Linked DNA regions of Pararoseomonas sp. SCSIO 73927. The protein of the gene in region 1 interacts with the protein of each later gene in a pairwise test. Links are inferred from orthologs where the notes say so. Each region holds a gene or a part of one and is shown in the gene's direction. Other genes may lie near its edges.

Region 1 (4,073 bases):
CTGGATGCCGCGCCGCTTCCCCGGCGGGGGCGGCGCCTCCGGCGGCAAGGGGATCGCCGTCCTCGCCGTGCTCGCGCTCGCCGCCTGGGGCGCCTCCGGCATCTACAGGGTGCAGCCGGACGAGCAGGGCATCGTCATGCGCTTCGGCGCCTACAACCGCTGGACCGGGCCGGGCCTGAACTACCGCATTCCCTGGCCGGTCGAGAGCGTCACGACGCCCCGCGTCACGCGGATCAACCGCGTGGATGTCGGCTTCCGCAGCGCCGTCGACACCGCCGTCGTCGCCCAGCGCCCCACCCCCAGCCGCGATGTGCTGGAGGAGAGCATGATGCTCACCGGGGACGAGAACATCATCGACATCGACTTCGCCGTGTTCTGGCGCATCCGCAACGCCGGCGAGTACCTGTTCAACACCCGCAACCCCGAGATCACCGTGAAGTCCGCCGCCGAGAGCATGATGCGCGAGGTGATCGGCCGCACGCCGATCCAGCCCGCGCTGACCGAGGCGCGCGCGCAGATCGAGCAGCAGGTCCGCCAGGGCACCCAGGCCATCCTCGACCAGTACGGCGCGGGCGTTGAGATCACCCAGGTGCAGCTGCAGAAGGTGGACCCGCCCCAGGCCGTGATCGAGGCGTTCCGCGACGTGCAGCGCGCCGCGGCCGACCGCGAGCGCGCCCGCAACGAGGCCGAGGCCTACCGCAACGACATCATCCCCCGCGCGCGCGGCGAGGCGGAGCGGATGGTGCAGGAGGCCCAGGGCCAGAAGGACAGCCAGATCGCCCGCGCCCGGGGCGAAGCGCAGCGCTTCATTTCCGTCCTCTCGTCCTACCAAGTGGCGCAGGACGTAACGATGCGTCGCATCTACCTGGAGACGATGGAGGAGATCCTCCGGAAGAATCCGAAGATCATCGTGGATGACCGGCTCCAGGGTCTCGTGCCTCTGCTGAACCTCGATGCCGGCCGCGCGCCGCCTCCGGCCCGCAACGGCGCGGTACCGCAGCCGCCCCGCCCGGCGGCGCCCACGCCTGCCGCCCCGAGCCCGAGCGTGCAGGGAGCCGCCCGATGAACCGCCTGACCATCGCGCTCGTCGCGGCCGCGATCGTGGTCGTGACCGCCGCCTCCAGCCTCTTCACCGTGCACCAGACGCAGCAGGTGCTGATCACGCAGTTCGGCGAGCCGCGCCGCGTCATCCAGACCCCCGGCCTGCACGTGAAGGTGCCCTTCATCCAGAGCGTGATCGCGCTGGACCGCCGCCTGCTGGACTACGAGGCGCCGGGCGAGGAGCTGATCCTGAGCGACCAGCGCCGCCTGATCGTGGACAGCTTCACGCGCTTCCGCATCACCGACCCGCTGCTCTTCTTCCAGACGGTGGGCGTGCAGGAGAACGGCATCCGCGGCCGCCTGGCCTCCATCGTCTCCTCCTCGCTGCGCCGCGTGCTCGGCAGCGAGTCCCTGCTCAACGTCCTCTCGGCGGGCCGCCTGCGGATCATGAACGAGATCCGGGACCAGGTGAACCGCGAGGCAAAGAGCTTCGGGATCGAGGTGGCCGACGTGCGCGTCCGCCGCGCCGACCTGCCGGAGGAGAACACCCAGGCCATCCTGTCCCGCATGCAGTCCGAGCGCGAGCGCGTGGCCCGCGAGCAGCGCGCGGAGGGCGCGGAGCAGGGGGCCCGCATCCGCGCGGCCGCCGACCGCGACCGCACCGTGCTGCTGGCCGAGGCCACGGCCCAGGCCGACGTGCTGCGCGGCCAGGGCGAGCAGGAGAGCATCCGCACCTTCGCGGACGCCTTCCAGCGCGACCCGGAGTTCTTCGGCTTCTGGCGGAGCATGCAGGCCTATCGCGAGGCCTTTGCCGAGGGCGGGGAGACGCGCCTGCTCCTCTCCCCCGAGAGCGAGTTCTTCCGCTTCTTCCGCGAGCTGCCCGGGACCTCCCGCTAGCCGCCCGGGAAACCGGACCAGGACGGCCCGCCCCCATCCCGGGGGCGGGCCGTTCCGCTTTTCGCACCCAGAGGTGATCGATCCGGTCGCCCTTTGTAACAGGCTGGCCCTTCCGCCCAGCGGGGAATGGTCCAATCTGCGCATCGAGACGCTCCCCGGCCCGTTTCCGCCGCCGGGCGCCGCGTCCCGATGCCATGAAGCCCGAAGGGACACCGCCAGTGCGCCTCCGCACCCCGATCGCCGCCACCCTCGCCCTGATCGGGGCGATGGCCGCGGCGCCGATCACGCCCGTTCTCGCGCAAGTGCCGATGCAGAACGCGCCGACCTCCTTCCGCCCGCTGGCCCAGCAGCTCCTGCCCGCCGTGGTCAGCGTACAGGTCTCCACCAGCCCCGCCGCCCGCAACGCCCAGCGCCCCGACGCGCCGGACGCCCCGCAGGCGCCGCCGGGCAGCCCCTTCGAGGAGTTCTTCCGCGACTTCCTGGAGCGGAACCGTCCCCCCGGCGGCGGGCAGGGCGGCCAGGGCGGCCCCCGCCAGCAGCCGCAGCGCCGCGGCCAGTCCCTCGGCTCCGGCTTCATCATCGACGCCGAGAAGAAGTTCGTCGTCACCAACAACCACGTCGTGGACGGCGGCACCGAGATCAACGTGGTGCTGAGCGACAACACCACGATCCAGGCCGAGGTCGTCGGCACCGACCCGCGCACCGACATCGCCCTGTTGCGCCTGAAGACCGACCGCCAGCTCACCGCCGTGCAGTTCGGCAACTCGGACGAGGCGCAGGTCGGTGACTGGGTGCTCGCCATCGGCAATCCCTTCGGCCTCGCCTCCTCCGTCTCCGTCGGCATCGTCTCCGCCCGCTCGCGCGACATCCGCCAGGGCCTCTACGACGACTTCATCCAGACCGACGCCGCCATCAACCGCGGCAACTCCGGCGGCCCGCTGTTCGACATGCAGGGCAAGGTGGTCGGCATCAACACCGCCATCTACTCGCCCTCCGGCGGCTCCATCGGCATCGGCTTCGCCATCCCCTCCAACCTCGCGCGCGGCATCGTCGCCCAGCTCGAGGATGGCGGGCGGGTGCGCCGCGGCTGGCTCGGCGTGAACATCCAGCAGGTGACGGACGAGATCGGCGAGAGCCTCGGCCTGCGCCCCGCCCGCGGTGCCCTCGTCGCCCGCGCGCAGGAGGACGGGCCGGCCGCCAAGGGCGGCATCCGCAACGGCGACGTGATCCTGCGCTTCAACAACCAGGATGTGCGGGAGATGCGCAACCTGCCCCGCATCGTGGCCGAGACCCGCGTCGGCACCGCCGCCCCGGTGGTGCTGTGGCGCGACGGCAAGGAGGAGACGGTCACCGTGACCATCGCCGAGCTGCCGGCGGAGGAGGCGCAGGCCGGGAACCAGTCCGGCCGCCCCCGCAGCGAGGTGGTGGACCTGGCCGGTCTCGGCCTGAAGGTCGGCCCCATCACCGGCGAGGCGCGGGAGCGCTTCAGCCTGCGCGCGGAGCAGCGCGGCGTCCTCATCACCGAGGTGGACCAGAACGGCCCCGCTGCCGAGCGCGATCTGCGCCCGGGCGACGTGATCGTGGAAGTCCAGCAGGAGCGGGTGAACACCCCGCAGGACGTGCAGAACCGCGTGGAGGCGCTGCGGCGCCAGAACCGCTCCACCGCGCTGCTGCTCGTGGAGGGCCAGCAGGGCCAGCGGTTCGTGCCGCTCCGCATCCGCGAGGAAGGGAACCAGCGGCGTAACTAAGGGAGGCAGGGCCAGGGGGCTCCGCCCCCTGAACCCCAGCCAGGAGCCTGGTTGGACATATATGTCCAACCCTGGACCTGCATGGGGCTGCCGCGGAACTGACGGGACGTGTCAGCCCTCTACGATCAGCACCTGAACCTGCCCTTGCAGTCGCCTCCACGAGTCGAGGCGCACCATCAGCGAAGGTGGGACCAACTCGAAGAAGAAGATGATGGTGAGGGGTCCGGGGAGAGGAAGAATTCTTTCTTCCTCTCCCCGGGACATCTCGTCAGCGAAGGATCAGACCCGCTCGTAGAGTAGCCGAGCCCGCACGGTCCCGGGCAGTGCGCGCAGCTCCAGCAGCACGGCATGCGCGTCCGCCAGGCCCTCCGCATCCACCACCACGTA
Region 2 (4,714 bases), 220 kb from region 1 along the record:
CCGTTAAGGGCCGTGCCGGCGGCAGCGCCGCCGGGGGGACTGGAAGCGGATTTCGCGGCCGCGATGGCGGGGCTGGGGCCGTTCGGGGCCTCGCCCTTGCTGGCGGCGGGTGTCTCGGGCGGGCCGCATAGTCTTGCCCTTGCGGTGCTGGCTGCCGGATGGGCCGCCGGGCGCGGTGGGCGGGTGCTGGCGCTGGTGGCCGATCACGGGCTGCGGGCGGAGAGCGCCGCCGAGGCGACCGGGGTGGCGGCGCGCCTCTCCCGGATCGGGATTGAGGCGCGGGTGCTGCCGCTGGGTCTGTTGCCGGGATCTGGGCTGCACGAGCGGGCGCGGGTGGCGCGGCTGGCGGCCCTGGCGGGCGCGGCCGAGGCGGCGGGGGCGCCCTGGCTGCTGCTGGGGCAGCACCGGGCGGATCAGGCGGAGACATTGGTATTCCGGGCGCTGCGCGGATCGGGCGTGGCGGGGCTGGCGGGCATGGCGGCCGCGCGGCCGGCGGGCGGGGTAATGATCCTGCGGCCCCTGCTGGGGGTGGCGCCGTCTGCGATCGAGCGTTTCCTGGCCGCGCGCGGGCTGGTGCCGGTTCGCGATCCCTCCAACGACGATCCGCGCTTTGCCCGCGCCCGGCTGCGGCGCTCCCTGGGTGACCCGGGCGGCGAAGGGCCGGGGGTGGCGGCGCTGGTGGAGGCGGCCGGGGCCTTCGGGGCGAGGCGGGCGCGGCTGCGGGCGGCGGTGGCGGAGAGGCTGGCAGCGTGCGCTGGCTTCCGGCCGGAAGGGTGGGCGGTGCTGGACGGGCCGGCGCTGGGGCGGGACCCCGTGGCCGAGGCGGCGCTCTCGGTGCTGGTGCAGGCCCTGGGCGGGGGGGCGCACCCGCCAGCGCGGGCGGCGGTGGCCGCGATGCTGGCGCGGGGGGGCGGCAGCCTGGGCGGGGCGTTCTGGCGAGGGCGGTTCATCGGTCGGGAGCCCGGGCGCTGCGCGCCGCGCGTGGCCGCGGCACCGGGCAAGGTGTGGGACGGGCGGTGGCGGGTGGTGGAGGCGCCGGAGGCGGCGTCGGTCGGTGCGGCAGGGCCGGGCTTCGCCCGCGGCGGGGCGGGCGCGGCCCGCCCGGGCCTGCCGGGCTTCGTGGTGGCGGGGCTGCCGGTGCTGTGGGACGCGGCCGGGCAGGTGGTGGCCGGGCCAGGACCCGGGCCGGGCTGGCGGGTGGAGTTCCGGCCGGAATCGGGACCCATCGCGTGAAAGCGCTGTCATGCGGTGGTTCCATGTAGAGCCGGGCATCCCTATCTTGTTCGCTGAGCCGGCAGGACCGGCCAAGGATCGGGACCGTCACGTGAACAATTTCGGCCGCAACCTCGCGCTCTGGGTGATCGTCGCCCTGCTGCTCGTGGCGCTGTTCAACCTGTTTCAGCCCTCGGGGAATTCCTCGCAGCGCGGGATGCAGGTGGCTTACTCCGACTTCCTGAACGAAGTTCAGCAGGGCCATGTGCGGGACGCCACCATCCAGGGGCGCATTGTCTCCGGCCAGCTCCAGGACGGGCGGACCTTCAGCACCTACACGCCCGAGGATCCTCAGCTGATCCAGCGGCTGACGGAGAAGGGCGTGCGCGTGGTGGCGCGGCCGGAGGAGAGCGACGTGAACCCGCTCTTCCAGATCCTCATCTCCTGGTTCCCGATGCTGCTGCTGATCGGCGTTTGGGTCTTCTTCATGCGCCAGATGCAGGGCGGCGGCGGGCGGGCCATGGGCTTCGGCAAGTCCAAGGCGAAGCTGCTGACCGAGAAGCAGGGCCGCGTCACCTTCGAGGACGTGGCGGGCATCGAGGAGGCGAAGAGCGAGCTAGAGGAGGTGGTGGACTTCCTGCGCGACCCGCAGAAGTTCCAGCGCCTGGGCGGCAAGATCCCCAAGGGCGTGCTGCTGGTCGGCCCCCCCGGCACGGGCAAGACGCTGCTGGCGCGCTCGGTCGCCGGCGAGGCGAACGTGCCCTTCTTCACCATCTCCGGCTCCGACTTCGTGGAGATGTTCGTGGGCGTCGGCGCCAGCCGCGTGCGCGACATGTTCGAGCAGGGCAAGAAGAACGCGCCCTGCATCATCTTCATCGACGAGATCGACGCGGTGGGCCGCCATCGCGGCGCCGGGCTGGGCGGCGGCAATGACGAGCGCGAGCAGACGCTGAACCAGATGCTGGTGGAGATGGACGGCTTCGAGTCCAACGAGGGCGTCATCATCATCGCGGCGACCAACCGGCCGGACGTGCTGGACCCGGCGCTGCTGCGCCCCGGCCGCTTCGACCGGCAGGTCGTGGTGCCGAACCCCGACGTGAACGGGCGCGAGCGTATCCTGCGGGTGCACATGCGGAAGGTTCCCCTGGCCTCCGACGTGGAGCCGAAGGTGATCGCGCGCGGCACGCCGGGCTTCTCGGGCGCCGACCTGGCGAACCTCGTGAACGAGGCGGCGCTGCTGGCGGCTCGCACCGGGCGCCGCACGGTGGGCATGCACGAGTTCGAGCAGGCCAAGGACAAGGTGCTGATGGGCAGCGAGCGCCGCTCGCTGGTCATGAGCGAGGCCGAGAAGCGGATGACGGCCTATCACGAGGCCGGCCACGCCCTGATCGCGATGAGCGAGGAGGAGTGCGACCCCGTCCACAAGGCCACCATCATCCCGCGCGGCCGCGCGCTGGGCTTGGTGATGTCCCTGCCGGAGGGCGACCGCTACTCCAAGCACAAGTCCAAGATGAACGCCGAGCTGGCAATGGCCATGGGTGGCCGCGTCGCGGAGGAGATCATCTTCGGGGCGGACAAGGTGTCCAACGGTGCCTCGGGCGACATCAAGATGGCGACCGACCTCTCGCGCCGGATGGTCACGGAGTGGGGCATGTCCGACAAGATCGGCATGGTCGCCTACGGCTCGAACGACCAGGAGGTGTTCCTGGGGCATTCGGTGACGCAGTCGAAGAACCTCTCCGAGGCGACGGCGCAGGCGATCGACAGCGAGATCCGCTCGATCATCGACACGGCCTACCAGCGCGCGAAGAAGACGCTGACCGAGCGGATCGAGGACCTGCACGCCCTGGCCAAGGGGCTGCTGGAGTACGAGACCCTCTCGGGCGACGAGATCAAGAGCCTGCTGCGCGGCGACCCGATCGTGCGGGACCGGCCGGACGAGCCGGTGAACCAGGGGCGGGGCAGCGTGCCCAGCTCCGGCCGTCCCAACCCCCGTCCGGACACGGGCGGGATGCAGCCGGCGGGGGCCTGAGCCACCCTCTGGTGCGGGGCTCCGCGAAGCGCTTCAATGGAACGGGGGCCCTATGCGGCCCCCGTTTCCGTCCGGGGGTGTCGATTCCCGGACGAGGGGAGGGCCGATGGCGCGCTGGGTCGAACCGATGGGGCTCCTGCACGGGCGCGGCGCCCTGGCCGCCGTGGCCGCCGGTGCCGCCGTGCCGCTGGAGGGCGGGGGGACGGCTTTCACCCTAGTCCGGCTGATCGAGGGCGGGGCGACGCTGGGGCTGATCCCCGCCGTGGACACGCCCGAGGACTGGCAGGCGGCGGTCCTCGCGCTCACCAACGCGCCCGCGCCCTTTGCCGGCCTGCCCGATGCGGCGGCCCTGGGCCGGCCGCTGGTGATGGGCGTGCTGAACGTGACGCCGGACAGCTTCTCCGACGGCGGCCGCTACGCCGACCCGCGGGCGGCCATCATGGCGGCAAACGCCATGCTGGAAGCGGGCGCCGACATGATCGACGTGGGCGGGGAGAGCACCCGCCCCGGCGCGGCGCCGGTGGATCCGGAGGCGGAGATCGCGCGGATTCTGCCGGTGATCCGGGAGATCGCGAAGGACGCCCCGGTGAGCGTGGACACCCGCCACGCCGCCACCATGCGCGCGGCGCTGGAGGCCGGGGCCGAGGTGGTGAACGACGTCTCCGCCCTGCGGCACGACCCGGAGGCGATGGCGGTGGTGGCGGATGCCGGGTGCCCGGTGGTGCTGATGCACATGCCCGGCACCGAGCCGGCCACGATGCAGCAGCACGCCGAGTACGCGGACGTGGCGCTGGAGGTGCTGGAGTTCCTGGCCGCGCGGATCGAGGCCTGCGAGGCGGCGGGGATCCCGCGCCACCGGATCGCGGTGGACCCCGGGATCGGCTTCGGCAAGACGATGGAGCACAATCTGGAGCTGCTGGACCGGCTGCCGGTGCTGCTGAACCTGGGCTGCCCGATCCTTGTCGGCGCGTCGCGCAAGCGCTTCGTCGGCACGCTCTCCGGCGCGTCGGGCCCGCGGGACCGGATGGCGGGGAGCCTTGGCGTGGCCGTCTCCGCCGCGGCGCGCGGGGCCGCGATGCTGCGCGTGCACGACGTGGCGGAGACGGTGGCGGCGCTCCGGCTCTGGCGGGCCTGCGCGGGCGGGCCGCCGGAGCCGCAGGGCTGAGCGGGGCCGGGCCCGGCGGGGCGGCGCGGCCGCGCGTCTTTGCCATCGGTACCTCCAACAGCGTCGCCGTCTCGGGCTATCTCAGGGCGCTGGGCGAGGATCCCGGCTTCGCCGCCGTGGACAGCGCCTGCCTGGGGATGTGCCCGAGCGAGCTCTTCGCCTTCCGCCGGCCGCAGTTTGAGCCGGCCGGCTACGACCTCTGCCTGCTGGAATTCGCCTGCAACGACGCCACCCTCCTCGGCGGCCGGATGCTGGATGAGGGGCGGGTACGGGCGGCGATCGGCTGGGCGGTGTCGGAGCTCTCC

Evidence for each region. Proteins that work in one complex are often made in the same cells at the same time.
Region 2: the proteins of hflC (region 1) and ftsH interact in binary tests that used the Escherichia coli proteins (3 or more experiments, as listed by UniProt). The link is inferred for Pararoseomonas sp. SCSIO 73927 from one-to-one orthologs.

What each region holds. Positions count from the first base shown.
Region 1 is NZ_CP146232.1:3,586,915-3,590,987, forward strand. The notes cover bases 1-3,000. They hold hflC (protease modulator HflC), read left to right. Parts: upstream 1-1,062; coding sequence 1,063-1,938; downstream 1,939-3,000. Other genes in these bases: hflK (FtsH protease activity modulator HflK), read left to right, coding at 1-1,066; VQH23_RS16885 (Do family serine endopeptidase), read left to right, coding at 2,157-3,000. In the rest of the region: more of VQH23_RS16885, read left to right, coding at 3,001-3,686; serA (phosphoglycerate dehydrogenase), read right to left, coding at 3,966-4,073.
Region 2 is NZ_CP146232.1:3,809,085-3,813,798, forward strand. What follows is about bases 844-3,784. They hold ftsH (ATP-dependent zinc metalloprotease FtsH), read left to right. Parts: upstream 844-1,324; coding sequence 1,325-3,244; downstream 3,245-3,784. Other genes in these bases: tilS (tRNA lysidine(34) synthetase TilS), read left to right, coding at 844-1,233; folP (dihydropteroate synthase), read left to right, coding at 3,351-3,784. In the rest of the region: VQH23_RS17950 (hypothetical protein), read left to right, coding at 1-7; more of tilS, read left to right, coding at 13-843; more of folP, read left to right, coding at 3,785-4,409; VQH23_RS17970 (hypothetical protein), read left to right, coding at 4,526-4,714. UniProt on the Escherichia coli protein: Acts as a processive, ATP-dependent zinc metallopeptidase for both cytoplasmic and membrane proteins. Plays a role in the quality control of integral membrane proteins.